Regions from separate parts of the Psychrobacillus mangrovi genome, predicted to be linked through region 2. Evidence: riboswitches for the same ligand, from Rfam matches in the RefSeq annotation. Region 2 holds a riboswitch; each other region holds the start of a gene.
The links. A riboswitch is a leader RNA that binds a small molecule or an ion and turns the genes downstream of it on or off. The one in region 2 is predicted to bind S-adenosylmethionine.

Region 1 (7,907 bases), on a different contig from region 2:
TTACTTCAAAAAAAGGTTCATCTATTTTGATAATTGGGATTGGTAAAGAAAGGTCATCCTCATTTAGTAAGGCGATATAGTTAGTACAAGTTATAAGGATTGCATCTGCATTAATCTTGGCAATCCATTCTACTTGCTCTTTAACCTTTTGCTGAGCATCAGAATATTGGAAACTATTATCATGAGTAACTCTATTCATGAGACCAGGGTCTACAAAATGAATTAGTTCTATTTCATAAGATGCGAGAGCAGTTTCTATATATTCGATATTTGAATGATGTGCGTGCAAGCATGCTAATTTCATTTAAACTCCACCATACTGAGAGAATGTTTGAAATCGTTAATTTTAGTGAATACCTGATCTGGCTTAGTGATAAAATCATCTGTCTGATAATTCTCTAACCATTGCACCCCAATCGTAAAAATCCCAGCTTGAAGACCAGCTAAAATATCTGCCTCGCTATCCCCAATAAAAGCAGCTTCCTCTTTTTGTACGTTTAGAATAGTTAATGCCTTATTGACTCCCTCTGGATGAGGCTTCGGAAATTGTACATCATCTCCAGTTATAATTACATCAAACATTTCCTCCATTTGAAGTGCTTTTAAAGAAATATCCAAACTTCTCTTTGCTTTACCTGTAACTATACCAAGCTTTATTCCCAATTCTTTTATATGTATTAATAAATCGTCTATTTCTCTATTACTTTGCACAAAATTACTATGTTTTTCTAAATAGCTTTCATAAAATTTCTCAATTGCCTTTTCTATGTTACGGTTAATTAGGTTTTCTTTAATAATTCCAGTCTCAGAAGGACCAAACATTGCTTTAATTTCTTCTGAAGATAATTCTTTATTATCAAACTCTTTAAAAACACTTTGAAAAGAGTAGTAACAAATTGGCAATGTATTCGCTAGCGTTCCGTCAAAATCAAAAATAATGGCTTTCATTTCAACACTCCCAGTATGGTTTATATTATCTAATCATTAAATTCCATATACTTTTTTTCAAGTCTATAGTACTCAATTCTGTCTTGTAATGTACCAGTATGAAATTCGAATTTATGTCCATCTGGATCAGTAAAGTAAATAGACTTCTTGTCTCTCGCATCTCTTTCACGTCCTGGAAGGATATTAACACCTAACTCCTTTAATCTAACGTATGTATTCTCATAGTCCGCTTCCTCTATTGAAAAGGCAATATGAGTATAGGACTCATTAATTTCATTTCGAGGTATTTTCTGTTCTTCATTTAATGCAAGCCACATTCCACATAAATCAAAATAAGCGGTACTCTTTCCTTTTACCAATAGCCTTGCATCAAAGACATCTTGATAGAATTTGAGTGATTGTTCTAAATTGGATACAGAAAACAAAAAATGATTTAAGCCTTTAATCTTCATTTCTTCTCCTCGTTATTAATTTCTATAGGTCTATATATTGTGTATCCGGTATTTAACGAGTTCGTATTATTCTCATCTATTCTTCTAACTTCAATTAACTGGTTCTCATAAAAAGAAAGCCTATATATGTCTGGCATAGCTAGCTTCTCCCAGAAATGAAAGTCATATTTCTTATCAAAGTAGTTCATGATCAAAACCATGAGGTTACCATGTGTACCAATAACAACATTTTTCCCTTTGTATTCATCTAAAACTTGCATGGTTGCTTTAACCCCTCTTTGTTGAGCCTTTTTATTCGACTCACCTCCATCAAAAGTGAAGTCAGGGTTTGACCATACTTTTGTTATAGCTTTATTAAAATCTCCTACTGGAAGTAAAGACAGAGTTCGTTCCTTAAAATCCTCATTAATTACAATGTTAAGACCTATGTACCTGGCAATTCCATCAACTGTTTGAATCGCCCTTTTATATGGGCTAGAAATGACATAATCAATATTTTCTTGCATCAATTTTTCAGTTATTGAAAATGCGTCTTCTTTCCCACGATCTGATAGGGGTCTTTCAAGTTCATCTGGCGTGTATATAGAGTGGGCATGTCTAACAAAATATAAATTGGTTATCATTATTTTCACCTCAAATTTGTTCGTAAAGCAAAAATGCCTTTTACAAATGGTTCTTTTAGAGCTGTATACGTTGTTATATTCATATTTTCACTTTCGGCAAAAACTATTTTCAACTTTTTATATTCTTCTCTTACCTCTTTTTTTGTATTTAAATAATCTCTGAAAAAAATCAGGTTTTTCCATATCTCCTTGTCGTAGTCGACTAAATGGATATAATGAGTTTTTACTTTGTATGTATTATCTGTAAATTTAGCTAACACAATTTCTCCTGGCCTTTCCACTCGCAATCGATTAAAACCAATACTCTGTAAGGCTTTCATAAAGGTGTTATCTATATGCTTTATATCATTTAAACCTATTAATATATCGATGATGGGCTTTGCATCCATCTCTTTAATTGCTGTACTCCCTATATGTTCTATCTGTTTTGTTTGCAATTTTGTAACCGCCACAATCTCCTGTTTAACTCTATTAAATTCTATATTCCACTCACTAGTATATTTACATAGTTTTACTTCATCTTTAGATAAACCCAGTCTCATGAAAATTTGTCCTTTCCAAAAGAAATACCCCTCTTCTTATATTCTGCAAGAGGGGTGTATAATCCTTTAATTTAACTTATTTGTTCGTCTAAAAAAGTAACTAAATCTCTTTGATTTCCTGGTGCAACACCATGTGCAACTGGATAGCTTTTAAAGGTAACCTTTGCTCCCTTTTCTACGAAATAATCTCTACTAGCTGTTCCCCATTCATATGGCAGCATATTATCAAATTCACCATGTGATATAAATGCATTTAAATTATTCACTGATTGATGCTCATACTCTTCTTTTACAAATGCTGGAATATAGCCGCTTAGTGCAATAATTCCTTTTATTTTGTCACCCATAACCAATGCTAACGATTGAGTCAATATAGCACCTTGGCTAAAACCGAGAAGGAAAAGCTGATTAGTATCAATAGAATAATTATTACTTAATTCTTCTATTAATGACTGAAGATCCCCTACTACCTGATCAAAAACAGCACGATGAGGTTTCCCTAGACCCTCTATTGTAAAAAACGCATATCCAGGGGGTTGTGAAATCGGTCCACGAATACTAAAAATATGGCATTTCTCATTGAAGCTAGAAACAAGACCAACCAAATCGTTTTCATTGCTCCCCATTCCATGCATTAAAAATAATGCTGGATATTTTTTATTGTCTTCTAAATCTTGTGGAGCACTATGGATATAAGTAAAATTTGAATTCATTATTATTTTCCTTTCTTTTTAGGTATTGACAAAGTAGTCCACTTATCTTCTGGTGTAACTTGTTTGGCTAGATAAATTATCTGTCCAACGTGAATAGAAATATGTGTAATACTTCGTATGAATGCTTCCAAGACAGTATGTGATTTATTTCGAATATATATCGTTTGAAGTAAGTGTTTTTCTTCTATACTATCAATTGCTTTCAAAAATACTTCACAACCTATTTCCCACACTTTAAGTAATTCTTCCCGTGATTCTATTGTACTTTCGAATTCACCGTCCCTATCTCTGTCGATCTTTTCTCCATCAGTCGATAAAAAGTCTGTCCATCGAGAAATTAAGTTTCCGCTCATATGCTTCACTAGAACATCTACACTATTTGATTGTTCATTTGGCGACCAAAAAATTGCTTTTTCGTCCATTTGCATAATCGCTTTGTCTGTATCTCTTTTCAACTCCACAAATTTCAACCGTATATTCCGAACAAATTCAGCATGTATTATAGTTGAATCTGACAATAACATCATCTCCTTTTATACTATTTTCAATAACCAATAATGTTTTACCTTCCTTCTTTCCAAAGAAATCAAATCCCTTTGAGTGAAACGATATTATTGGTAACATTATACTAGAATATATAGAAAAGGAGATGTTAATATGATTTCAAAAGTAGAAATTGGCAAAACCACACTATTTGTGAATCCTGTTGGTCTAGGAACAAATGCAGTTGGTGGCCATAATTTGTTTCCTAATTTAAATGATGAAACCGGAAAAGATATTGTGCATACAGCACTTAACAATGGAATTGATTTTTTAGATACGGCTTATATTTACGGCATTGGTAGATCTGAAGAGTTAATTGGCGAAGTATTAAAAGAAACAAAGAAACGAAGTGAAATAATTCTAGCTACTAAAGGCGCTCATAAAATCACGGATGAAAAAGTAGTCATTGACAACTCCCCTGCTTATTTAAGAGAAACTGTGGAAAACAGTTTAAAACGACTTCAGACGGACTATATTGATTTATTCTACATCCATTTTCCCGATGATAACACACCAAAAGCTGAAGCAGTCGGTACACTTCATCGTTTAAAAGAAGAAGGAAAAATACGCGCAATTGGAGTATCTAACTTTACTTTAGATCAGTTAAAAGAAGGTAACCAAGATGGTTATATTGAAGTACTTCAATCTGGATATAACTTATTAAAACGTGATGCAGAAAAGGATTTACTACCTTATACAAAAGAACATGATATCTCCTTTATTCCTTATTTCCCACTTGCTTCGGGTCTATTAACAGGTAAGTATGATAAAAACAGTACTTTTGGAGAAGGTCTCTCAAAAAATCCTTTATTCCAAGGGGAAGCATATGTTAACAATTTGGAAAAGGTGGAGCAGCTTCGACATATTGCCAACGATAAAAATGTAGGCGTTTCTAACATTGTGCTTGCATGGTATTTAACGAGAGAGAGTATTGACACTATTATACCAGGTGCTAAAAAACCTGGACAAGTTCTAGATAATTTGAAAACTGTAGATGTTCAACTAACCAAACAAGAAATAGACAGAATCGACCAGATTTTTCAATAATATAAATAAAATAGGAGGCTGAACAAAAGAATACTTTTGTTCAGCCTCTTTTTCGTTATTCCCACTCGTAAGGTGTTTCTTGATAAACATAATAATTTAACCAATTATAAAATAATAGATGGGTATGAGATCGCCAAGAATTTAATGGTTGTCTAGAAGGATTATCATTTGGAAAGTAATTTTCCGGAACATCAATTTCAATTCCTTTGTTCACATCACGAGCATATTCTTCCGCTAAAGTCGTTGCATCATATTCCAAATGCCCAGTTATCATAATATGCTTTTCGTCTTCTGAAATTACAAGGAAAACGCCGGCTTCTTTTGAATTAGATAGCAGATTAAGTCTGGTATCATTTATAATTTCATCATATGAGACAGAAGTGTAACGAGAAACGGGTGCATAAAACTCATCATTAAATCCTCGCACTAAATTAACAGTTGGATCTGATAAACGGTGAGAAAAAACGCCAAAGCATTTCTTGGACAATTCAAATTTACCAATTCCATAATGATGATAAAGAGCAGCTTGTGCACCCCAACATATATGTAAGACAGAAGTAACGTTGGTTTTCGACCAATCCATTATTTCTGTCATTTCGCTCCAATAATTTACATCTTCAAATTTCAAATGTTCAATTGGTGCCCCAGTAATGATCATTCCGTCATACTTCCGGTGTTTAACCTCTTCAAAAGTTGTATAGAAAGTGTCTAGATGTGTTTTACTAACATTTTTGGACTCATATGTTGCAGTATTCATGAAGGTCACATTCACTTGTAAGGGTGTATTACCTAATAATCTAAGAAGTTGTAATTCTGTTTTTTCTTTTTCTGGCATCAAATTTAATATAATAATGTTGAGCGGACGAATATCCTGAGCAACTGCACGCTCCTCGTCCATAATAAATATTTTTTCTTTCTTCAGTAACTCTGCAGCAGGCAATTGTTTGGGAATTTTAATTGGCATACATTTCTCCTCTTTTCCGTAAAAATAAAAACCCTCTTTTCTAATAGATAAGAAAAGAGGGTAAGCAAATGCTCTCAGTTCTTATCTTTCAAGATTAAAAATCTTGTAGGAGTTAGCACCTTTCTAACAAATGTTAGAGGTTGCTGAAGCTTCACAGGGCCATTTCCCTCAGCTTCTCTTGATAAGAGTATATTATTTTTTATTCTAATACATTATTTTCATACTATCATTTTCTGAACATTTAAGCAATGACCTATTATATTTAAACACGATTGATTGCTTCTGCTTTTCTATTTAAACAAAGTGGACTTATAAGATAATGAAATCTATTATTCTTGTCTATCCAACCAGATTTCCATTAATTTTTCTAGTTTCAGTTCCTTCTCGTCAATTACTAATAATAATTTTTCATAATCATTCCAGTCATTTTGATCATCCTTCTCTTGTCTTAGTTTACTTATTTCGTTTTCCATTTCAAAAATTTGTTCTTCTATTGATAATATTTCTAGTTTTCCCTTACTTTTTTGGGTTTTTACTTTTTCTTTAATTTCAATTGATTTTGTTGTCTCATGCATTACTTGGAGCTCGTTCCACTTTCCTCGGGCCCATTCATAAGATCCTTCAAAAGTAGTCAAACGTCCAGAGTCCAGCCATGCAGTACGAGGAAATAATTTATTTAAAAAGTAACGATCATGAGAAACGGTTAAAATTGTACCCTGAAAGTCTTCTAGTGCATCTTCTAATACTTCTCTCGATTCTATGTCTAAATGGTTGGTTGGTTCATCTAATATTAACAAGTTGATATCTTGGTGCATTAATTGGGCAAGTCGAAGTCGCATACGCTCTCCACCACTTAAATCCCCCACCCGTTTAAAGACATCTGGACCATAGAACATAAACTGTGCTAAAATGTGCCGTGCTTCCCCTTCCGCAACGCTCACTTCACTTCTAAATACATCTATTAAACGTTCTTTTGGATTCAATATCTCAAAGTGTTGAGAAAGAAACCCAATCCGTACATTACTACCTAATCTAGCAGTACCTTCATCCGGATTAATTTCACCTCGCAATAACCTTAGAATTGTTGATTTTCCTGTTCCATTTCGTCCAACTATTGCAACTCTATCTTTCCAATAAACATTCAAATTCGTTTTTAAAAGTAGTATTTTTTCTCCGAATGACTTAGAAACGTCTTCCATAATGACAACTTCTTTACCACTTCTAGGTGCAGCATCGAATGATAAACTCATCTTCTTAGGGTCTATAATTGGTTTTCTCACTTTCTCCATTCTTTCTAATGCACGTTCCATGTTTCTAGCTTGTCGATGAAGCCCAGGATTTGGTGGAACAGCTTCATTTGCCCACTGTCTCAACCGCTTAATTGCTTCCCTCATTTTTTTTATCTTTTTTTGTTGTTCTTCATATTCCTGAAATTCCCTCATGAGTCGATCTTCCTTGTCAACTATATAAGAGGAATAGTTACCATGGTATAGAGTTAATTCTCCGTCCTCTAGATCAGCTACTTTTGTGATTACTTGATCTAAAAAGTATCTATCGTGCGAAATAATAACAACGGTTCCTGTGTAGTTAACTAAATATTGTTCTAGCCATTCAACAGCAAATAAGTCTAAATGGTTGGTTGGTTCATCTAATAACAATAAATCTGGTTGTGTTAACAATAATTTACCTAGCATTATTTTTGTTTGCTCTCCACCACTTAAGTTTGAAAAAGATTGGTGAACGAACGAGGATAATTGTAAACCTTGGATAACTCTTTCTATTTCTGAATCCAAAGAATATCCCCCAAGATTAGTGAAATCCTCTTGTACATTTCCATATTCTTGAAGCAATTTTTCCATATCAGTTTGATTATCCGTATAGGATAATTTTTCTTCTATTTGTTGCATTTTCGATTGTATTGCTTTTAGCTTTTCGAAAGCACTATTTAAAACATCCATACCTGTTACTTCTTCAGAAAAAGATGGTATCTGTGCTAAATGGCCAATTTTAGTTCCTTTTTTAAAGTTGATAATACCAGTATCTGGTGACTCCATGCCGGTAATCAATTTAAATAG
Region 2 (7,907 bases):
AAGTCGTGAAAATTTCTTTAAATTTGGAAAGGAAGAATTCGTTTGTAACGACTCATGTACAAATAAACCTTCTTTTCTTCTTTCCTCTGGAATTAGTGCCATTCCTGCTCGAATGGCTTCTCCTGGATGTTTCGCTTTTAATTCTTTTCCTGAAAGGTTCACTCTGCCTTTTACTAATGACCCCAAGCCAAATAATGCTTTAGCGAGCTCCGTTTTTCCTGCTCCGACAAGTCCTACAATACCCACAATCTCTCCTTCAGAGACGGTAAATGAAAGGTTCTTTAATTTTTGTCCATCCGATAATTCTGTAACTTGTAGAATTTTTTCGCCGATAGGATAATTTCTTGCAACATGCTCTAAATTAAAAGATGAGCCTAGCATTGCTTCTATAATCTCATCCGGTTGCGCAGCTTCCGTATTAAAAACCTTTACAAGCTTTCCATCCCGCATGACGGTAATTCGATCACTAATTTCGAATACTTCTGGTAGACGATGTGAGATAAATATACATCCGACTCCTTGTGATTTCAGATGATCAATTACTGAAAAAAGCTTTTTGGATTCGTGGAGTGACAAAGGGGCTGTTGGTTCATCAAAAATAATAATCTTTGCCGAGCTTACAAGAGCTCGTGCTATTAAAACTAGTTGTTTTTCAGCTAAAGTAAGATTAAATGCTGGTTGATTGACAGCAATGTTTTCAACTTGCAAATGCTTTAGTGCTTTTTTAGCTTCTGTATGTAGCTTTGTTGTTGATAAAAACAAATTATTATTTGTAGCAATTTTATCCAGCATAATATTTTCAGCGACCGATAATTCCGAAACGATTGCTGTATCTACCTCTTGATAAACACAATAGATTCCATGTTCCTTTGCTGCTTTCGGTGAACGAAGCCGTACACTCTTACCTTCTAGAATTATTTCACCTTCATCCTGCTCATATACGCCGGATAATATTTTAATGAGCGTGCTTTTACCTGCTCCATTAACACCAAGTAAAGCATGTACTTCCCCTTTTGCAAGATGAAATTCGGCCTCTTCTAGCGCCCTCACATTTCCAAATGATTTACGTATGGAAGTCATAGAAAGAAAAGGATTAGCCATGACAATCTCCTTTCTGAAGGCTCTGTAACCTGCCGCCTTGTTATTCCTAAAAATTATTTTTAAGCATTTTATCGGATGTGCGAATGCCGCACGTTTCGCATGAGCCTCCGCAGGTTGAGTTAAGCCTTCTTAAAAAGAAGCTGCCCACTTTTTTAGGACAGCTACATTTTGTATAGTTGTTATTGGTTTTCTAACTCTTTCAAAGCTTCTGTGTATCCTTGTTCGCTTGCTCCCCAGCCTTCGATATATTCATGTAAGTCATTTGTCGTAACTGTTTCTTTTGGAAGCTTTTCAGCATCCACGAATACTGATTCTAAAACAACTTTTTCTTCTGGAGTTTCACCATTTATTTTTTGATATAAATAACGCACTTGAATACGCCCTATGTCCATTGGATCCACGGCCGCTGATGCAACCCATGGGCTATTGTCTTTTTGGATCATTTGTAAATCTTCGTCGCTCATATCGATGCTGTAAACTTTAATATCTGTTCTACCTGCTTGCTCAATAGCACGTACCGCACCTTTTGCAAATTCGTCCCAAGCTGCCCATACTGCCGTGATTTCTCCTTCATTTGGATATTGCTTTAAAACTGCTTCCATTTGCGATTGTGTGTCTAGGGCTGTATTTTGTGTCGCCGCACCAAACGTAGAGATTTCTTTAATTCCTGGATTTTCATTTAAGAATTGCTCATAAGCAACTTGTCTTCTTTCCATAGGTGCAAAACCTGCAACCCAGATTTTCACAATATTTGCTTCACCATTAGCATCATTTTTTAATTTTTCTAATGTCATTTCAGCCATCTTTTGATCGCCTTGCTCTAACACTGTAATGCCTTCTACTTCCACACCTGCATCAAAAGCTACGACTGGTATTCCTTTATCAACAGCATTTTGAACTCCTTGATTTAACGCTTCTTTTGTACCGTGATCAATTAAAATCCCATCTACACCTTGGTTTACTGCTGCATCTAGATTGGAAGCCATTTTTGCTAAATCACCTTCCGAAGTAAACACTGTTACAGTACCACCAAATTTCTCTACTTGCTCCTTTACACCTTCAATGTATTGTGCAGAAAAAGTACCAAGGTTTTGTTGCATAACCAATGCGATTTTCTTACCTGATAGCGGATTATCGGATGCTTCTGAATTAGCAGGTGTAGTTGTTGCTTCCTTTGCATCCCCTTTTGGTTGACACCCCGTTAATATAATTCCAATTACTAATAATACGGATAATAGCCATGCTGTTTTTGATTTCATGTTTGTTCTCCCTTTTCTTTAATTTATTAAACTAGGAATATTTTTAGTGTATTCCGGATAAATAATTCCTTTTTCTGTAATAATCGCTGTAATGTATTCGCCAGGTGTTACATCGAATGCAGGATTAAATACTTTTGTATCGAGTGGTGCTACCTGCTTTCCTGCAATGTGCGTAATTTCCTCCGCTGGACGTTCTTCAATAGGAATCTCTTTTCCGCTCTTGATGGTCAAATCAAAAGTGGAAGAAGGAGCTGCCACATAAAATGGGATATTAAAAGCTTTTGCTAATAAAGCCAAGTTAAGTGTTCCGATTTTATTGGCCGTATCTCCGTTTTCTGCTATGCGGTCTGCTCCTACGATAATTGCTTCTATACCTTTTGCTCCGATTGTATGTGCAGCCATGCCGTCTGTTATAAGTGTGACATCCACTCCAGATTGTTGAAGCTCCCATACTGTTAGGCGTGAACCTTGAAATACAGGTCTAGTTTCACAAGCGAATACTTCAAACTTTTTTCCTCTCTCACTGCCAAGATGGAATGGGGCTAATGCGGTACCATATTTTGCGGTTGCAATAGAACCTGCATTACAAATAGTCATCACTTTTGTTTGATCTTCAAGCAAGGACAAAGCATATTCGCCAATATTTCTACAGGATGCTTCGTCTTCTTGATGAATGTTTACAGCTTCCTCAAGCAAAAGTACCTTTGCCTCTTGTACTGTTACAGCATTTTCAACAGAACTTCTTAAACGTTCTAAAGCCCAAACTAAATTGACTGCTGTTGGTCTAGAATTAGCTAAATACAAGAAATCCTTGTTCAGCTGGAGATGAAATTCCTCTAAGATATTTGTTTCATACCTCTCAGCTGCTTTAGCTAATCCATATGCTGCGGTAATACCAATTGCCGGAGCCCCTCTTACCTTGAGAGTGACTATGGCATCGTATACGTCTTCCAAAGTTTCTAGTGTTAAATACTCAACTACGTGAGGTAATTTTTGCTGATCCAATATACGAAATTCTTTATCGTTCAACTCTATTGATAATGGAATACTCATTTGCGAAACCTCTCTAATAATCCAAATACTTCATCAATCGAACAAATTTCATAGCGTTTTAGTATAAGTGCTTCCCCTATTTGTAAAGTTTGCTTTTTGAAATTAATTCGTTGGTTATCATCTTCAATACTGTCCAAATCTTTTACGTGAGCTAACCCAATTGTGCGTCTAATTAATTCACAACCAGCAAAGCCTAATGTATCACTGAAAATTTTATCTAAGATATATTCTTTATATCCTTCTGTATCTTTAAAGGGGTGACTACTAGTTTTCCATAATTCCGAAAACTCTGAAGAAAAAATTTCCCATGTTTGTTGGATATGGTTGAGAATTACAACCCGCTTATCATTTTCTCTTGTGACAGTTTGAACGATTAAGTTTGCTAAAAACAAACCGACATCAAAGCCAATAGGTCCATAGAACGCAAACTCTGGGTCTATTACTTTAGTTTCTGTTTCACTAGCGAAGATACTACCTGTATGCAAATCTCCGTGAAGCAATGCCTCTGCTTCCGTCATGAAGCTATTCTTTAATTTTGCAACCTCAAGCTTTAATGTGCCATTATTCCAAATAGCTTTTACGGCTTCTCTCAACAATGGTTCAAAATCATTTGTCTCTTTGTCAAAAAACGGATCCGTGAAAATTAGATCTTCTGTAATTTTACACAACTCTGGATTCGAAAACTCTGAAACTAGTTTCTTTTTTTCGAATGGATGTAATCCAAAGTCAGATGTATGAAATAGCGTTTGAGCAAGATATTTACCAATGTGTTTTGAAAGGTTTGGATAAGATTCAAGTTCAATTAACCCTTCACGGGCAATTTTTAAATGGGATAAATCCTCCATTACCGTAATGGCTAGAACTTCATCAATTGCATAAACAGTTGGAACAAGACCCGCAGCAAACTCCGCATGTTTTTTTAAGGCATTTGCTTCAATTGCTGCACGTTTTAACGTAAGTGGCCAGCTTTCTCCAACAACTTTTGCATATGGTAATGCCTGCTTAATAATAAGACTTTTATCACCACTCAATTCCTTAATATAAAATACATAATTCAGATTACCGTCACCTATTTCCCGACACTCCAACTCTGCATCTGGTGGGAAGAAGTTAAGTTCTTTTGCATATAAAACTGCCCCTTCTTCTGTTAATGATTCATATTGTTTCTCTATAGCTATCGTCATTATTCTCTACCTTTCCGTTTCAAAATAAAAAGCCTCTTTCATAAGAAAGAGGCGTAGAATAAGAGATCTCTCGCCTCTTATCTTTCAGAAAGTTACCTTTCTGATGGAATTAGCACCGTGCCTTATGAGATTTTCATCTCGGCGCAAATTGCGCCCCGTTTCACAACGGTATTACGGTCGGTTGCTGGGCTTCATCGGGCCATTACCCTCTGCCTGCTCTTGATAAGAGTGCTATTACTTAAAACTTTATACTGTTTGAAAAATATCCTAGCATATTCAAAAAACATCTGTCAATAATTTTTTTAATACAATAAAAATTCTCATAACTATATTGACAATCTTTCAGTCTCATGAAATAATCGTTATTAATTTGACTAACTCAATTGAATAACTTTTTCTTATTTAGAGCAGGTGGAGGGACGAGCCCTATGATACCCGGCAACCGATCCATTAATGGGCACGGTGCTAATTCTTGCAGTCAACAGACTGAGAAATAAGAAGTCGTTAAACTATTAACCTCTTCTTATGCGGAAGAGGTTTTATTATTTTGAGGAAAGATTATCCACTATGGATAATAACTACGTAGAATTTTAGATTTTTTATTTTGAAATATAAAGGATAGTGATAATGAATGAGTGGAGTTACTACTCTCTATCAGGTGTACGGTAAACCTGGAACTTTTGAAAAAAAAGCAGAAGGAATTGCGCTAGGTTTAACTATTGGATCCTGGACGGATTTACCATTACTCGAGCAAGAGCAATTAAAAAAGCATAAAGGAAATGTTGTTTCGATAACTGAATTTGAAAGTGTTCACCATCCGCTAAAACATGATGAAATTAAGGCTGAAATTAAAATAGATTATCCTAGTGCTAATTTCTCCGCAGATTTACCTGCCATTTTAACAACAGTTTTTGGTAAATTGTCATTAGATGGTGAAGTGAAATTACTCGACTTAGAATTCTCATCAGACCTTTTAAGTAATTTTCCTGGACCACGATTTGGAATTGAAAGTATCCGTAATCTGCTAGGTGTGTATAATCGTCCACTTGTCATGAGTATTTTTAAAGGAGTAATTGGAAGAGATATAGATTACCTATCTGAACAGCTACGTCACCAAGCTCTAGGTGGAGTAGATCTTGTAAAGGACGATGAAATTCTTTTTGAAAACCCACTTACTCCTTTCGAGAAAAGGATAATCACAGCTAAAGAGGTATTACGTCAAGTGTATGAAGAAACGGGACACCGAACACTTTATGCGGTCAACTTATCTGGGCGGACATCCGATTTAAAATCAAAAGCCAAAAAAGCAAAAGATCTTGGGGCAGATGCTCTATTATTTAATGTTCATGCATATGGTCTAGATGTACTTCAAGAACTTGTGGAAGATCAAGATATTCAGTTGCCGTTCATGGCCCATCCAGCCTATAGCGGAGCATTTACTTCTTCCTCATTTTATGGAGTTTCAACACCCCTCCTACTTGGTAAATTAACTCGTTATGCAGGAGCCGATTTTTCATTATTCCCTTCCCCTTACGGAAGTGTTGCACTTGAGAAAACAGCTGCACTATCACTTGGGGAAGAATTGACTAAAGATAGCGCTGTTAAGCGAACTTTTCCAGTTCCTTCAGCTGGAATTCATCCTGGATTAGTCCCTTTGTTAATCGAGGATTATGGCATAGACAGTATTATAAATGCAGGTGGTGGAGTGCATGGTCATCCTGCTGGCGCAACGGGAGGTGGTCTTGCCTTTAGGCAGGCCGTATCAGCAGTTCTGGATGGAATTCCGTTAGCTGAAGCAGCAAAACAATATCCAGAACTAAATGCTGCATTGGAATTATGGGGGTAAGCATTATGAGTAAGCTAGTAATCTATTGCGATTTTGATGGTACAATTACTAACCAAGACAACATTATCTCTATTATGAAAAAATTTGCTCCACCAGAATACTTGCCGATCAAAGAGAATATTTTAGAGCAAAAGCAATCTATCCGAGAAGGTGTTGCTCAAATGTTTGCTTTATTACCTGTATCTTTAAAAGATCAAATTGTAAGCTACTTGCTTGATCAGGCTGAAATTAGGGAAGGATTCGCCGATTTTGTTTCTTATACGAGAAAGCATGATATCCCTCTTTATATTGTTAGTGGTGGAATTGATTTTTTTGTTCATCCAATGTTAGAAAAGTTTGGTCCTTTTTCCGGCGTTTATTGTAATGAAGCAGACTTCTCAGGAGAAAGAATACAAATCAATTTTCCACATGTCTGCGATGAATTCTGTACTAACGAAGGATGCGGATGCTGTAAACCATCCATTATTCGAAAACTTCAAGAAAAAGATTCGTTAAGTGTTGTGATTGGTGATTCCATTACAGACTTAGAAGCGGCAAAATTAGCAGACATTGTAATAGCACGGGATTTTCTTATTGAAAAGTGCAAGGAATTGAGTATTCCATATGAACCTTTTGAAAATTTTCGAGATGTAATGAATATTATTGAAACAAGGTTAGGTGTTCAAACATGATAACACTCCGTGGTAGATGGGAAGAGTTAGCAGATATAAAAGACGAACTTGCTAGAAGAGATTGGTTTATGGGCACTAGCGGAAATTTAGCAATTAAGGTGAATGACAATCCAACAGAGTTTTTAGTAACAGCAAGCGGAAAAGATAAGAATAAACGAACAAAAGAAGACTTTTTACACGTAAATATAAATGGAGAGCCGATAGAAGAAACCATTTTAAAGCCATCAGCAGAAACATTATTGCACTGTGCTATTTATTCTAAAACTTCTGCCGGCTGTAGTCTCCATGTTCATACTGTTGCAAATAACGTAATCTCCGAATTATACGGAAATCAGGGAAAAATCAATTTTCAAGGGCTAGAACTTATTAAAGCTTTTGATTTGTGGGAGGAAGATGCGATTCTTTCTATTCCAATCATTCCAAATCACGCTCATATTCCACGCCTCGCTGAAGAGTTTCAGACATATTTAGATGGTGATAAAGGAGCTGTTCTTATCCGAAATCATGGTATTACAGTTTGGGGTAGGGATGGTTTCGAAGCAAAGAAGTTACTTGAAGCTTGTGAATTCTTATTTCAGTATCAATTGACATTACGTCAAATTAAATAAAAATAAGAGAGGAAGATTTAGATGGCTATCATTAAAATTCAAGGAACAAACGAAACAATTGAAGCACAAAACGAGGTTGCTGCATTTTTAGAGCAACAAGAAGTAATATACGAGCATTGGGATATTGAAAAGTTACCAGCGCAGCTTCGTGAAAAGTATGATCTTAGCGATGCAGAAAAAGATGA
Region 3 (7,907 bases), on a different contig from region 2:
TCATTATAATCTTTAGCTTTTTGTGCAGAAAAACGATTTTCAAGGAACTCCGTAATATCTGCACCGGATGAAAATGCTCTTTCGTCCACACCTTTTAAAATTAATAATTTTATTTTAGAATCATCTTCGAGCTCATCTAAGATATTACCTAGCTCTTGAAACATAGCAAGAGAAAAAGAATTTTTCTTCTCTGCACGATTAAAAATGAGGGTAGCGATAGAACCGTTGCGCTCAACATACAAATAGTTAGTCATATGAAAACCTCCGATTAATCTTTCTTCAATCTAGCTGCTAATCTATTACCGATTGATTGGATACTTTGTACGAGGATAATTAAAATAAAGACAGTAGCGTACATGACATCAACTTCATAACGTAAATGTCCGAAACGGTAGGCTAAATCTCCAAGTCCTCCAGCTCCAACCATACCAGCCATGGCAGTTGCGCCTATTAAACTAACTGTTGATATAGTTAATCCTAAAATGATAGAAGGGCGGGCTTCTCTTAACAGTACATGCCAAATAATCGATCTTGTTTTAATTCCCATCGCTGTATAGGCCTCAATTACACCATTCTCTACTTCAAGTAAGGCAGATTCCATTAAGCGTGCAATATATGGAGCAGTATAGATAACTAATGGAACTATAACTCCTTTAACACCGATTGTAGTACCAACAATTATTTTCGTAAAAGGAAGTATGAAAAATAGTAAAATGATGAAAGGTACTGAACGTACTATGTTAATAATTAAATTACTAATTTGATATAAAATTTTATTTTGTAATGCCTGACCTGGTCTAGTTAATACGATTAAAATTCCTAAAGGAATTCCGATTAAAACAGAGAAAAACAATGAAATGCCAACCATTTGGAATGTTTCAATCACTGATTTTCCGATAATCGGTAACCATTGCTCTATAAACTGTTCGGATCTGCTCATGATTGTCCCTCCAAATCTTCAGTGCCAACGCCGTGATCTTCCAAAAATTTTATTGCTGCATTTACTTGATCTTGAACACCAATCAAATGAATGACAATGTTACCAACGATCCCATTTTTTAACTCAATAATATTAGCAGTTAAAATATTTGGCTGAACATTGAATTTTTGGCTAACTTCTGCGATTAGAGGCTTACCTGTACTTTCTCCAACAAATGTTAAACGTGTAACAGCTCCACTAACATTTAATTGTGAGATTAAAGTAGGAGGTAAATTTCGCTGACTAATTGTATTTAAAAACTTTTTAGTGGTTGTGTGACTTGGTTTAGTGAATAGATTAATAGCTGAATTCTGTTCAACTACTTCTCCATTTTCCATTACATATACATAATCGCAAATTTTTTGAATAACATTCATTTCATGCGTGATTAATAAAATTGTTATCCCTAATTCTCTATTAATTTTTAATAAGAGTTCCAAGATAGAATCAGTTGTTTCAGGATCAAGCGCACTTGTCGCTTCGTCACTTAATAACACTTCTGGTTCTTGTGCAAGAGCACGTGCTATAGCAACCCTTTGTTTTTGACCACCTGATAATTGATTTGGATAGTTATTATGTTTATCCGTCAGGCCTACAATTTCTAAGTATTTATTTACCCTTGTTTTTACTTCTGTTTGATCATACCCAAGAAGTTTCAGAGGGATAGCTATATTATCGTAAACTGTCGCTGTTTTTAACAAGTTGAAACCTTGGAAGATCATTCCTATTTTGTTCCGAACTTCTCTTAGTTTTGGAAGGGGGAGGGAGGTTGCTTCCTTTCCGTTTATAAAAACTTTACCTTCAGTAGGTTTTTCTAGAAGATTAACGCAACGAATGAGTGTACTCTTTCCAGCACCGCTATATCCAATTACTCCATGGATTTCGCCTTTTTTCACATGTATATTGACATTATTTACTGCTTTTACAATGCCATTCTTACTTTTAAATTCTTTTGATATATTTTCTAAAACAATCATTGTTTGCCTTCCTTTCTAAAGAAAACGTTACCGAGGTCGGTAACGTTTCCGAATATCATCTACTCTTCCCAGCTAGGTAATACAGAACCTTGAAATTCTTCTTCGATGAATTTTTTAACTTCTTCTGATTGATAAGCTTTAACAAACTTTTGAATCGTTGGGTCGTCTTTATTCTCAGCGCGTACAACAATGTAGTTTACATATGGTGAATTAGATGACTCTAGTAAAATAGAATCTTCTTTTGGATTAATACCAGCATCTAAAGCAAAGTTAGTGTTAATTGCTGCCGCATCAACTTCGCTTAACTGTTTAGGAATTTGTGCTGCTTCTAGCTCAATGAATTTTAAATTTTTTGGGTTTTCTTCTAGATCATAGATGGAAGCAGTTTCTCTTTTATCCTCTTTTATTTTGATTAGGCCGTGTTCTTCTAAAATGTATAGTGCGCGAGCGCCGTTAGTTGGATCGTTAGGTAACCCAAAAGTTGCTCCGTCTGGAAGATCATCTATTGAGTCAAATTTGTCTGAGTAAACTCCCATTGGATTTAGAATTGTTTTCCCAACAGGTACTAAATCTGTTCCATGGTCTTCGTTAAAAGTATTTAAGAAAGGCTCATGCTGATAACTATTAGCATCTAGGTCTTTTTCAGATAGTGCTGTGTTTGGAAGTATGTAATCAGAGAAAACTTTTAGTTCAATTTCTAGTCCGTCTTTTGCAGCTACTTCTTTTGCAACTTCAACGATTTGTTCATGTGGTCCTGCTGTAACCCCTACAACTAATTTTTTTTCATTTAATGCTTCTGTTTTATCTCCATCAGTTGAGCTATCCCCACATGCTGCTAGCGCTCCAGATAAAAGTACAGTTGATAAAAGTAAACCAAATTTTTTCATTTCATTTTCCTCCTATAATTTATAACTTTCGTTGAATAAATATAAAAAGCCTCTCTTTCACAGAAAGAGAGGCACACGAAAATACTATTGTCCTCTCTTATCTGCCAAAACAATTGTTTTGCAGGATTTAGCACCTTTCTACATAAAATAATGTAGATGGTTGCCGAGCTTCAACGGGCCAGTCCCTCAGCTACTCTTGATAAGAGATAAAAGCTATTTAATTTTTCAGCTATTCCATAAAAGTTAATTTACTACATCAACTTATTAAAGTCAACAAATTTTTTCTAGTTGAAATTTTCAGTCTGGTTAGTTTAAAGTTATTATCAATAAATAAATATGCAGGGATGATGAATTTTATGTCTTTAGTAAGTGCAAATTATGCTACCGGTCAGTTTGGAAAAATTGTTGGAGCAAGACTTGTTTATGGAACAGATTTACTTGAAGGAATAGAGGAATTATGCAAAGAAAATTGCATTGAATATGCAACTATCATTAGTTGTTTTGGAAGTTTTCAAAGAAGTGGTTTTGTCTATCTTGTTCCGAATGAAACTTCTAAAATTGGAGTTGGATATAATAACCTTATAGTAAACGAGGGACCAATAGAATTTTTACAGGGAACAGGTGTGGTGTGTAAAAGAGATGGGGACTACGAAACTCATTTTCACGGGTCTATGTGTGATCAACATGGCAACGTTTTTGGAGGTCATTTTATGAAAGGAGAAAACCCTGACATTACAGTAGATGTAGTTTTAGCTGAAGTTACTGGAATGGGGTTTCATCGTAAGTTTGATGAGGAAACAGGGACTAACCAGTTTTACCCAGTGGATTCCAATAAAACATCTCCAAATAGAATATAAAAAATAAAATCCGATTTACAAAAGTAAATCGGGTTTTATTTTAAAATAGATTGAGCTTTTCAATACGATTAATGGCTTCTACCAATCGAACTTCATCCACTAATAAGCCGACACGAACATAGCCTTCACCAAAGGATCCGAAACCATTCCCAGCAGCTACAGCGACATCTGCTTTTTCTAAAAGTAAGTCTGCAAATTCTTGACTTGTATAACCTATTGCAACTGGCAACCATGCAAAAAAGGAGCCTTCTGGTGCTTTGATATTCCATCCTATTCTTGAGCAAGCTTCTACTAATGCATTTCTTCTTCCTTCATACAAAGAAACAAGATCATCTACACATTCCTGGCTCTCGTTGAGTGCTGCAGCAGCAGCAGTTTGTATTGCAGGGAACAGGCTGACAAATAAATGGTCCTGAATAATATTGATTGCTTCAATCATTTTAGGATTCCCAACTGCGAAACCAACACGCCATCCGGCCATATTATAAGTTTTAGATAGAGTATACATTTCTATACCAACATCTTTTGCACCTTCTACTTCTAAAAAGCTAATTGGTTTTTTGCCGTCAAAGCCAATTCCTCCATAAGCAAAATCGTGCACTATTGCTATATCTGATTCTTTCGCAAGCTTAACAGTTTCTTCAAAAAATTCTTTCGTTGCAGTAGCTCCAGTAGGGTTGTTAGGATAATTCAAATACATTAACTTAGCGTCTTGTTTTTGATTTTCTGTTAATTTACTGTAATCAGGAAGAAAACTATTTTCTTCTAGCAGGGGCATTGTTTCAAAACGGACACTTGCTAATCCGACACCCGATAAATAATCTGGATAACCTGGATCTGGTAAGAGCAGAAGTTCATTTTCATTCATCATAGCTAATGGTAACTCAACTAGACCTATCTTTGTTCCAAACATAATAGCCACTTCGGTATTTGGATTTATTTCTACCTTGTATTCTCGTAAATAAAAATCTGCAGCAGCTTGCTTTAATTCATTTATTCCTCGAAAAGGAGAATATTTGTGTGCTATTGGATTTGTTGCAGCATCTTGTAGAGCTTTTACAATATGTTCAGGAGTAGGTTGATCTGGATTTCCTTGTCCTAAATTTATAACATCTCTTCCTTCTGACACCGCGAGTGCTACTTTTTGAACTAGTGTTGCAAAAAATTGAGTGGGTAAACTTTTTAATCGATTTGAAAATTCCATGTGCGATACCTCTTTTTCTAATTAGTTGCATAGATTAGACAAATCTTATAATCTTTTAAGTATTATGTCTATAGGTGGTGGCGAAATGAAAATTGCATGTGTTCAATTAGATATTGTGTTTGGTGCGCCAAAAGAAAATTTTCTGAAGGTAGAGGAAAAAGTGAGAGAAGCTGCATCCTTAGGGGCTAGGATTGTTGTGCTACCAGAGATGTGGAATACTGGTTACGATTTGACAAGACTAGAAGAAATTGCAGATTTAGAAGGAGAAAATACGAAAAAATTATTTTCTCGATTATCCAAAGAATTAAATATTCATATTGTTGGAGGGTCTGTTTCAACTAAAAAAGGAGATAAATTTTACAACACAATGTATGTTTCCAATTCTTCAGGAGAGATTATTTCCGAATATAACAAAGTACACTTAATCAAATTAATGGATGAACATCATTATTTTGAAGAAGGTAATGAAAAAAACTTATTTACATTAGATGGAATAGAAATGGGGGGAATTATTTGTTACGATTTACGGTTTCCCGAGTGGACGAGGGTTCATACCTTAAATGGTGCAAAGGTTATGTTTATTCCCGCAGAATGGCCGGATATCCGTATTGATCACTGGAAAATATTGTTGCAAGCAAGAGCAATTGAAAATCAAATTTTTATTATTGCTGTAAACTGTGTTGGAAGTAATCCGAACAATTCATTTAATGGTAATTCCATGGTAATTTCTCCATGGGGTGAAATTTTATGGGTAGGCGAGAATGAAGAGACGGTTCAATTAGTGGATATTGATATAGAACAGATAGAAGATGTTCGAAAAAGAATTCCTATATTTCAAGATAGAAGAGAAGTATTATATAAGTAATCTAAAATTACAAGGGGGAATAAGAGAGATGGAGGAAAACATTCGAGCTATACAGGATGATTATCCAGATGATTTTGCTTGGTGTTATGGATGTGGGAGATTAAATGAACATGGGTATCATTTACGGACGTACTGGAATGGGGACCAGACGGAAACAGTTTATGAACCAAAAGAAAAACATATTGCAATACCGGGATTTGTATACGGAGGCTTAATAGGAGCAATAGTAGATTGCCATGGGACAGGATCTGCATCTCTTGCTTTACATCGAAGAAATGGTCACGAGCCAGGAAGTGGCGAAGCTCCACCCCGTTTCGTAACAGGCTCTTTGCATGTCGATTTCTTAAAACCAACACCGCAAAAAGTATTACTAAAAGCAAAAGGTACAGTTGAAGAGATTCATCCTAAGAAATGGAAAGTGTCAACTGAAGTATATGCAGGTGACGTACTTTGTGCTAAAGGGGAAGTAATTGCTGTTGTTATGCCGACAACTTTTGCGCAATCAAAATAATATATTATCTAAAAAGAGATTAAAAAAACACAGGATTAGTTTTTCCTGTGTTTTTTTCATTTTATAAACATATATTTTTATATGCGGAAAGGTGATGATTATGTTTTTACAAAAATCTCTTATTATTTTTATTGGAAGTATTTTAATAGCAATTGGAATCAACTTTTTTATTGTTCCTTATCATCTATTAGACGGTGGAGCCATTGGAATAAGTTTAATCATTCATTATTTATTTAACGTAAAAGTTGGGATTGCTATTATTTGTGTTAGCTTGCCGATATTTTTAATCGCTTGGATGAACTATCGAACATTTTTTTATAATGGTATTCATGGATTGTTATTTTCTTCGGTGATTATTGATTTCTTATATCCTTTACATATTGCAGGGCAGAAATTAATTACGAATGAATTGGCAGGTGCAATAAGCGGTGGAATTTTTGTAGGTTTAGGAATTGGTTTAATGCTTCGATCTGACATAACGATTGGTGGTACAGATTTGCTTGCTCAGATGATCTCAAAAGTGTTACACATTAATCCCGGTTTAGGGATTCTATCAATTGATATTTTAGTCGTAGTCTTCGGGAGCCTTCTAGTGGATTCCGTATCATTATTGTATTCCTGCATTACTGTACTTTCTGTAGGTATTACTACAACTCTTTTAGCTAAAAAATATTAAGAAGAAAGAATAATTCGAGAAGTCATTGTTTAAGAAGGGAATAAAGAAGTCGAGGAGGTGAGAATCTTTTGCGTTTATTATTTTTCTTGAAGTTGAATTAAAAGGATATAAAAAGGCTATTCTTAAACAATTTGACAAGTGTTAAATTAATAGTGATCGCACTTATTTATGATAAGGATAGTATAGCATTTGGTAAATGTATTATTATTGAAAGGTGTCGTTCTTAGAGAGTCCAATTGACACGCTGCCTACTTGAGTCATCCACGTTCAAATCTTTGCCCATCTTCAATGTAGTTAACCGTTTATAAATAATCCGAGGTGGAGCAATATATCCTCTTCGAAGGTTCAGATACTCCGAGATTTTCTGAGATTCCCTTGAGATTTTCTCTGCGTAGCGTGAAGCTGTCGCACATCCCTTTCAAAGCCATAATAAAAGAGACACGCTAAGCATGTCTCTTGATATTAGGATGCAGGAACTTCATCAACTGGTACTACTTCATTTGGTTCTGGTACTCTCGATAATATGATAAGACCGATGATAAACAAGATAACTAAACTAAACACACCGTAGTTAGATTTTCCTGTAAATTGGGCAGTAAATGCTACTAACAAGGGACCCATGATAGAAGCAAACTTGCCAAAAATATTATAAAATCCAAAAAACTCATTAGAATTCTTTTTCGGTACTAGTTTTCCAAAGTATGATCTACTCAATGCCTGTATACCACCTTGGGAAGTTGCAACAAGCATAGCTAATATCCAAAAATCTACAATTGTTTCTAAGAAAACTGCATAAATACATACGATGATATAAATTATGATACCTACATAAAGCATTCTCTTTTCAGAAAATTTACCTGCGAGTTTACCGAACAATATAGCAAATGGAGCAGCTACTACCTGAGTAGCGAAAAGGACGAGTAGTAATCCTGTCGTGTCTAGTCCTAAATC
Region 4 (7,907 bases), on a different contig from region 2:
TAAAATTACAGAGTAAATATAAATACTCATAGAGTACTACTCTCGTAAATGATAGAGATAATTTAGCAAAGAACAATATTAAAGGCAGTTGGAATGAACACATTCCCAACTGCCTTTTGTCTTCAATCTAATGAGGAGAAACCCTTTATTCTCTTTTTAGATTGTAATCATGAACCCTGCACGTTTGCCAATGATTTCTGCATAATCTTCTACCATGACACTTGCAGTTGGGTACATACCTGCTCCAGGTCCGACAAGTGTAAGCGTACCAATATAGTTTGTATCTAAGGAAACTGCGTTGTTTACACCTTCGATAGCATATAACGGATGATCTGGACCAACAAGTTGTGGTCCTACAGAAGCGAAAAGCTCTCCATTTTCGTCTTGCTCTATTTCTGCAACATGGCGATAACGAAATCCTTCTTGCTTCGCTTTTTTCACATCCTCTAATGAAATCTCGTCAATACCAACTACACGTACGTCATCCCAATTCGGTTGTTTTTTAAATGCAAGTGCACTCAGAATCATTAACTTACGGAATGCATCTTGGCCAGAAATGTCATTGTATGGATCGGCTTCTGCATAACCTAACGCTTGCGCTTCTTTTAGAGCGTCGTCAAACTGACATTCATTTAAGCGCATTTGTGTCAAAATATAGTTAGAAGTTCCATTTAGAATACCTTGAATTTTTTTCACTGAATTCACTTGAAGTAAATTTTTCAATGTTTTAATAACCGGAACCCCGCCTGCTGTTGTTGCTTCATATCCGATAAAAACACCACGTGACTTTGCACGTTCATGTAGCTGAATACTATATTTAGAGAACATCACTTTATTTGCTGTAATGACATGACATCCCTTATCAATGGCTCTACATAGATAGCCATAGGCTGGTTCTTCGTTCACAATAGCTTCAAACACAACTTGAAGTCCAGGAATATTAATAATATCCTCGAAATCATCTGTAACTAGAACACCAGGCGTTGCAGGTCTTTCTTTTGCTAAATTATTAATTAGAATAGCACTAATTTCAATATCTAATCCTAAAGACTTTTTAAGATCTTCTCTTTTTTCATTCACAATGTGATAAATTCCTTGGCCAACTGTTCCAAAACCTAGAATCGCTGCTTTTATTTTCGCCATACTTTCTCCTCCACTTGAATCTGCACAATTGAGCTTCTACATTCATATTTTAATAAAATCTCTATCGCAACTTTTTACGATTGACTATTTTACATATTGTAGACTATTTTAGCCCAATTAACAACAAAATTCTATCTAGAGAGGACATTTGTTTTTCCTACAAGTACTTTATCAAGTGCATTTTGTAAATCCTCTACTGCCTCTAGACCAACAGACAAGCGGATTAAGTCTTCTGTAACACCCGATTTCACTAAGTCTTCAGGTGTTAATTGTTGATGAGTTGTAGATGCAGGATGAATAATTAATGATTTTGCATCTCCTACGTTTGCTACATGGGACCAAATCTCAATATTATCAATAATATGTCTTCCCGCTTCTTTTCCGCCCTTCACTCCAAAAGTTAAGATAGAACCGAAGCCATTGTGTAAATATTTATGTGCGATTTCATGGGACGGGTGATTTTCTAAACCTAAATAGTTAACCCATTCCACTCCTTCATGGTTAGATAAGTACTCTGCAATCTTTTGTGCATTTTCATTGTGCTTCGGCACTCGTAGATGAAGTGTTTCTAAACCTTGTAAAAAAGAAAATGCTGCTTCTGGGCTTAGTGCAGGACCAAAATCGCGAAGCAATTGAACACGTAGTTTTATTGCAAACGCTACGTTTGGAACATCAATTCCATATCGTAAGCCATGATAGGTAACATCTGGCTCTGTAAAACCAGGGAACTTTTCTGAATTCCAATCAAAGTTACCACCATCTACAACTACTCCTCCGATAGTTGTTCCATGTCCGCCGATCCATTTCGTAGCTGAATGGATCACAATGTTGGCACCGTGTTTAATTGGATTAGCACCGTACGGGCTTGCAAATGTATTATCCACTAATAATGGAACACCTACTTCATTTGCAACCGCTGAAACTTTCTCTACATCTAGCACATTCAAACTTGGATTCCCAATAATTTCAGCAAAAAACCCTTTCGTTTTGTCCGTCACTGCTGCTCGGAAGTTTTCTGGATCAGTTGAATCTACAAATTTTACGCTAATACCATAACGAGGCAATGTATGTGCGAATAAATTAAAAGTACCACCATATAAGTTTTCCGCTGCAATGATTTCATCGCCCGCTCCTGCAATATTCAAAATGGAAAATGCAATTGCCGCCATACCAGAAGATAGTGCAACAGCAGCAGTTCCACCTTCAAGAAGAGCAACTCGTTGTTCAAAAACATCTACAGTAGGATTAGTTATACGTGAATAAATATTGCCCGTCTCTTTTAGTGCAAACAAATTTTGGGCATGGTTTGTATCACGAAATACAAAAGAAGTTGTTTTGTGAATTGGCACTGCTCGTGAACCTGTAACTGGATCTGGTTGCTGACCACCGTGTAAAAGAAGTGTTTCTGGTTGGAAATTTGACATTTTGAATTCCTCCTAAATAATATTTTTAGATGGGCACATATGGATGCAGGAGAGGATTAAAAGACACGCAAAAGCACCTATGTCTGCCAGAAAACGCATCGTTAGTCGGACAAACAACAAAAACCCCTCTTCTTTAAGAAGAGGGGTGCGGTTTCGCATATTCCTCCTCTTATCTTCCAAATTCGCTCGTGAATTTGTAGGATTTAGCACCTTTCCAAGTTTAGAACTTGTTGGTTGCCGGGCATCGCAGGGCCTATTCCCTCCGCCACTCTTGATAAGAGTATTAGATTAGTTATTCCATCTTGTTACAAAGTATAAAACTCTATTAATCTATAAGTCAAGTATTTTTATAAAAATTCTGAAACTTCTTTAAGGCTTGTACGTTTAATGTATGGAGGTTATTTTGAGGAGGTGTTGTAATGGGAATATGGATTATTACTATTTTTATAATAAGTTATTTAATTGGTTCTATTCATGGTTCGAAGGTCGCTCAGTTTTTTAGCGGAATCAATATTAAAGCAGAAGGTCTCAAAAATTCAGGTGCTTCTAATGCAGCCGTTGTGCTTGGAATGAAATACGGAATACTTGTCGCTTTCATCGATATTTTTAAAGGTGTATTTGTGATTATCGCAACCAGGCTTTTTATGCAGCAAAATGGTTCATTTTCTAGTTTAGAACAGGATGCACTTCTTTACTTAGCTGGGGCTGCTGTCATTTTAGGTCATAACTTTCCTATTTATACTGGATTTAAGGGCGGAAAAGGAACAGCTTCTATTATTGGCATCCTTTTAGCTATTTATTGGCCTGTGGGGTTGATCGGGCTTTTATTATTAATTGGTACAACTATTTTAACGGACTACTTATTAATTGGTGTTTTTGTTTTTTATTTTGTATTTTTAAGCGAGGCTATATGGTTTTCGGAAGGATATATACCAGTTGCAATTGCGAGCTTTTTATTCGTAATGGCACTCATTTTGCATATAGAAAACTTTCGTCGTTTAGCTCGTAAAGAAGAGATGAGAATTTCTACTTTTTTAAAAAGAAAAAAACCTTCTTTATAAAAGAAATGAGTGAATTGGAATGACTAAAAAAATGAGGTGGATTGTGCTTATCCCTTTGTTTGTTCTTGCCGGTGGGGTTGGTTTGTGGACGCTTACTAGTAAATGGATGGAAGACGGTTTAAATCCTAAAGCTGATGGTTCAAACGAATACGCCATTGTACTCGGTGCAAAAGTAAAAAAAGGGAATGTTCCTTCGCTTTCATTAAGGTACAGATTGGAATCTGCACTTGCGTATGCCAATGAATACCCTCATGTTACCTTTGTACTTTCTGGAGGACAAGGACCTGACGAAGATATTGAGGAAGCGGTCGTAATGAGAAATTTTCTTTTGGATAATGGAATATCAGAAGACAGGCTAATCATTGAAGATCAGTCGACATCTACTTATGAAAATTTATTATTTTCCCAAGAGTTATTGCCAGAAAACGTAAAGTCTGTGACGATCATTACGAGTGACTACCATCTACAGCGAGCAAAAATACTTGCTAAAAAACTAGATTGGGAAACGGATGTGGTAGCAGCAAAGACTCCCGAAGTGGTGGAAGCGAAAGTCCGCTTACGTGAGCGTGCCGCACTTTTAAAGACTTATATTGTCGGTAAATAACTCCGAGTACTCGGAGTTATTTTGTCTAAGAAATTCGTGCTTTTCTACCTTCCCTACAAACTAGTTTCATAAGTGAACGGTGGGTTGTAGGAACCAGTGTAAAAAAGATGTCTATTGTTCTGCGCAATGGCATTGGACAAATAATGGGTTTGTTTTTATGAACGCCATTCAATGCAATTTTAGCTAGTTTTTCTGGAGACATAATTGATCTATGCTTGTTGCATATACGTCCGCTACTATTTTTGCACCAGTACTATTTAAATGGATTCCATCTAAAGTTAGATGAAGTCCTCTTTTTTTAGATAACTCGTCGATTTTAGAGGGTTTCTTATAGAAGAAAACATCCAGCATGACTCTCAAAGGATTTGTGCTAATGTAATCTGAGCTGTTCATATTAACTAAGTGCTCCTCAAAAGCTGTTTGTAGATTAACATAATCTATCCCTTTCATTTTACTAATGGATTCAATGATGGCAGCCAACTCTTTTGTTTCTTTATTAGAAGAATTCTGAAGGTTTTCTCCAACTATTGATGGCGATATGGCAATTACTTTTTTAGAAGAAGAAATTATCATATCTAAAATTTTCTCATATACCTTTTTAAACTCCTCATGATCATTTACCACTGGTTGTGCTTGAACACTCAAGAGTTTAGAATATACATCGTTAACACCAATCCAAAGAAAGACTAAATCATAATCAGTGGCTAGTTTCGTTTTTGTTAACCGTAGATGCAAGCTTTTAACTGTTTCCCCTGGTTTTCCAAGATTGACGAAAGTGGCAGTCGGATACCTTTCTTTTAATATTTGAAAGAAAGAAATGCCAGGTCTACCTTCTGTTAGACTGTCTCCAATGAACCCGATTTTCATATCAATTCCCCCTTTTTTTAATCGAAGCTAAAAAGATTGTAATTGCCTGTTTAAAAAGTGGCTCTAGTTTACTTAAATCTTGGGTGGTATTTGTAAGTTGGCACAAGCCTCCAAGCCATGTTCCTAATAGGGCAGTCCACTCCTCTATATTTCCATCTTGAAATTCTCCTCTTTCAATCCCATCTTGAAAAATTGAATGGTAAGAACCCATTGGTATTACTGCTAGCTCGTATAATTTCTTAACGGATTCAGGATTTGATTTTGGATCAGATGCTAACTCCTGCCCAGCTTTTAATAGTGGTGTCTGATAATTGTATAAAACATGCATAGCCATTCCATACCATTTCTCTGTAGCAGTTGTATAAGCCGATTGCTTTTCCAACCATTTTGCAAGCCATTCACGCATTGATTTTTGTGCTAATAAAACAAAAAGCTTTTCTTTATTTTCAAAATGATAATAAATATGTCCCTTACTATAACCAGAAGCTTTTGAAATATCCTCTACAGATGTTTGAATGTACCCCTTTTCAGAAAATAAAAGGAAAGCTTTGTCCATTATTGTTTGTCTTGCTTTATCACTGTCATAACGTCTTTTATTCAATATATTAAAGCTCCTTCTTACATTTGAACGCTCGTTCTAATTTAATTATAAGTTATATAACTGAAAATTCAAAACGTTTTAATAATAATTAATGAAATTGACAATGTTAGCGAAATATCTTCCCCCTGCTGTTATTAAAGCAACTTGATGAGCTAGACATATGGTTAAGTGTTTTTCCTAGCTTTTTAATGGCACATAATAAAAGAGAGCCCAAAATATTGAATTAGTCTCTCTTCTCTTTATAAAAATTTTTTATGCAATTGTTCAGGATCTTTTAGGAAATACAATATATTCCGATTTAGTTATATAATCTAAATGTAGCTGTACTATATGCAATTAAGTCACCTTTTTCATCGATAACTTTGCCATTTAAAATCGCCGTATTGTCTGAGCGATATACAAGGTCCCCAATTATTTCAGTAGTCCCTTCAAAGACACTTTTTATAAACCTAACTTCCATTTGAATTGTCGATGCAGCCTTAACTCCCAATGACCTAGATGTTAGCCCCATTACGATATCTAGACCAGACATTATCACTCCCCCATGCAACATATCTTGCAAATTGGAAATGTTTGGCCTTTTTTTTATTTGAATGATTGCTTTACCATATTCAACACTTTTACATTCAAATCCTATATGCTTAAAAAAATTCGATTCTTCAAACTCGTTAATCAAAGAAGAAAAATTCCCCATATAAACCCCCTATACACCATTAAGTAATAGATAGCTGTTATGATTAAACACTTTTTCTACAATTGCTCGGTTCCGTGAACGTATTCAAATTGTTATTCGACAGAAATTACTTTAAATTATACCATTTTAAAAAATCCATGTAGATTTAAATAGTTTTAAAAAAGATGAGTTAGCGTATGCTATCTCATCCTTAAGGTATTATCTCATTTAGCTATTGATTTCTCATCTTTGGTTAATATTTTTTAAGATAGTAATTAATCAAGAAATTAATCTTATTAAATTTTTTGATATTGTATTTTTGCCAAATGACGTTCCATCTGACCTAAGTGACTATCTATATGTTTAATAATTAAATGATCTATTAAGAAAGATAGCGGTTTGCCATCAAAATTAGGGTTATAGCTCGGTGCAGTTTTTTCTAGGTCTTCCGTTTGGACTTTACCTAATGCTCGCTCTGTAACAGGAATTAGTGATTGGAGACGATCAATCGCTTGTTCTTTCGAAACAGAAGCAACATAGTTTTCTTCAACAGCAGCTAAACGTCTAACATGTTCATGATTACGCCCCCATTTTGCCCCTGGAACGATTAATAACGCTTCTAAATCTGCTACCCAGAATTCTACTGCTTCGTTGACATGACAAGCAATTTGCATAACTGACCATTCTTCATCAGAAGGCTTCTTATATAATAATGATGTTTCAGTTGTTTCTATTAAACTAACCATTTGATGGATGATTGATTTGACTTTCGTAGAACTTTCTTTCAAATTTTCTAATGTCATTGTAAAATACTCCTTAGTCTTAGTTTTCTAAACCGTTCTTTGTGATACATTATAAATACAAACGGAGAAAGGAATTAATTTAATGTCTAACAATACAACCATCGGCTCTTTAATTTTGGGAATTCAAATTATCGATACCGTTGCGCAAAGTGATATTCCTTTAAGATTTTCAGATATTCAAGAAACGACAGGTATTTCCAAAAGTAATTTATATAAATACTTAAATACATTAACGCAAATGGACTTATTATACCGTGATCAGAAACGTGGTCATTACTCATTAGGCTATAAATTTTTAGAATACGGAACTGCAGCAATGCAAAATGCTGATTTTATAGATAGATTAACTCCGTATTTTAAAGAAATAAGTAAACTCACAAGTATGACGACTTTACTTGTAACTTGGGTTAATGATGGACCTGTCATTACGAATTTATGGAATACAAATTACGGGTTAAATATTGGTGCACAGGTAGGAACAAAATTACCATTATCTTCAGCGTCGGGTAAAATATTTGCAGCCTATGCCAACTCATTAGAAATAACAAATTGGATTGAACAAGAACAACAATCAATTGAACAATTTAACATAGCTAAATTTCAACATGAGCTAAAGCAAATAAGGAAAGAAAACTTTACTTATGCCTATGAACCACTTGTACGTCATGTATCGTCTATCGGCTTTCCGATTCTTAACTACAAACACGAGCTAGTAGGTGCTTTTTCTGTAG

Region 1: linked by a shared signal. The riboswitch ahead of metA (homoserine O-acetyltransferase MetA) and the one ahead of mtnW (2,3-diketo-5-methylthiopentyl-1-phosphate enolase) in region 2 are both predicted to bind S-adenosylmethionine.
Region 3: linked by a shared signal. The riboswitch ahead of WAX74_RS01405 (MetQ/NlpA family ABC transporter substrate-binding protein) and the one ahead of mtnW (2,3-diketo-5-methylthiopentyl-1-phosphate enolase) in region 2 are both predicted to bind S-adenosylmethionine.
Region 4: linked by a shared signal. The riboswitch ahead of WAX74_RS09780 (O-acetylhomoserine aminocarboxypropyltransferase/cysteine synthase family protein) and the one ahead of mtnW (2,3-diketo-5-methylthiopentyl-1-phosphate enolase) in region 2 are both predicted to bind S-adenosylmethionine.

What each region holds. Positions count from the first base shown of each region.
Region 1 covers NZ_JBAWSY010000001.1:147,918-155,824, forward strand. Annotated here, with positions in the region: gene WAX74_RS00770 (hypothetical protein) at 1-304, opposite strand, end outside; gene WAX74_RS00775 (HAD family hydrolase) at 301-948, opposite strand; gene fosM (FosM family fosfomycin resistance protein) at 978-1,400, opposite strand; gene WAX74_RS00785 (histidine phosphatase family protein) at 1,397-2,023, opposite strand; gene WAX74_RS00790 (GrpB family protein) at 2,029-2,565, opposite strand; gene WAX74_RS00795 (alpha/beta hydrolase) at 2,637-3,278, opposite strand; gene WAX74_RS00800 (DUF1572 family protein) at 3,281-3,796, opposite strand; gene WAX74_RS00805 (aldo/keto reductase) at 3,936-4,868, shown strand; gene metA (homoserine O-acetyltransferase MetA) at 4,924-5,832, opposite strand; SAM riboswitch class I at 5,911-6,020, opposite strand; gene abc-f (ribosomal protection-like ABC-F family protein) at 6,162-7,907, opposite strand, start outside.
Region 2 covers NZ_JBAWSY010000017.1:22,559-30,465, reverse strand. Annotated here, with positions in the region: gene WAX74_RS16670 (sugar ABC transporter ATP-binding protein) at 1-1,101, opposite strand, end outside; gene WAX74_RS16665 (sugar ABC transporter substrate-binding protein) at 1,281-2,360, opposite strand; gene mtnA (S-methyl-5-thioribose-1-phosphate isomerase) at 2,379-3,413, opposite strand; gene mtnK (S-methyl-5-thioribose kinase) at 3,410-4,597, opposite strand; SAM riboswitch class I at 4,672-4,826, opposite strand; SAM riboswitch class I at 4,993-5,097, shown strand; gene mtnW (2,3-diketo-5-methylthiopentyl-1-phosphate enolase) at 5,229-6,443, shown strand; gene WAX74_RS16645 (2-hydroxy-3-keto-5-methylthiopentenyl-1-phosphate phosphatase) at 6,449-7,114, shown strand; gene WAX74_RS16640 (methylthioribulose 1-phosphate dehydratase) at 7,111-7,722, shown strand; gene WAX74_RS16635 (1,2-dihydroxy-3-keto-5-methylthiopentene dioxygenase) at 7,744-7,907, shown strand, end outside.
Region 3 covers NZ_JBAWSY010000001.1:270,140-278,046, reverse strand. Annotated here, with positions in the region: gene WAX74_RS01420 (enoyl-CoA hydratase/isomerase family protein) at 1-254, opposite strand, end outside; gene WAX74_RS01415 (methionine ABC transporter permease) at 269-940, opposite strand; gene WAX74_RS01410 (methionine ABC transporter ATP-binding protein) at 937-1,956, opposite strand; gene WAX74_RS01405 (MetQ/NlpA family ABC transporter substrate-binding protein) at 2,016-2,843, opposite strand; SAM riboswitch class I at 2,938-3,049, opposite strand; gene WAX74_RS01400 (PPC domain-containing DNA-binding protein) at 3,200-3,700, shown strand; gene WAX74_RS01395 (pyridoxal phosphate-dependent aminotransferase) at 3,741-4,904, opposite strand; gene WAX74_RS01390 (carbon-nitrogen family hydrolase) at 4,990-5,769, shown strand; gene WAX74_RS01385 (PaaI family thioesterase) at 5,798-6,280, shown strand; gene WAX74_RS01380 (YitT family protein) at 6,381-6,956, shown strand; gene WAX74_RS01375 (MFS transporter) at 7,419-7,907, opposite strand, start outside.
Region 4 covers NZ_JBAWSY010000005.1:197,017-204,923, forward strand. Annotated here, with positions in the region: gene WAX74_RS09775 (homoserine dehydrogenase) at 157-1,143, opposite strand; gene WAX74_RS09780 (O-acetylhomoserine aminocarboxypropyltransferase/cysteine synthase family protein) at 1,275-2,567, opposite strand; SAM riboswitch class I at 2,734-2,848, opposite strand; gene WAX74_RS09785 (glycerol-3-phosphate acyltransferase) at 2,987-3,628, shown strand; gene WAX74_RS09790 (YdcF family protein) at 3,648-4,232, shown strand; gene WAX74_RS09795 (GDSL-type esterase/lipase family protein) at 4,416-5,099, opposite strand; gene WAX74_RS09800 (TetR/AcrR family transcriptional regulator) at 5,101-5,700, opposite strand; gene WAX74_RS09805 (PaaI family thioesterase) at 5,999-6,394, opposite strand; gene WAX74_RS09810 (DinB family protein) at 6,670-7,176, opposite strand; gene WAX74_RS09815 (IclR family transcriptional regulator) at 7,259-7,907, shown strand, end outside.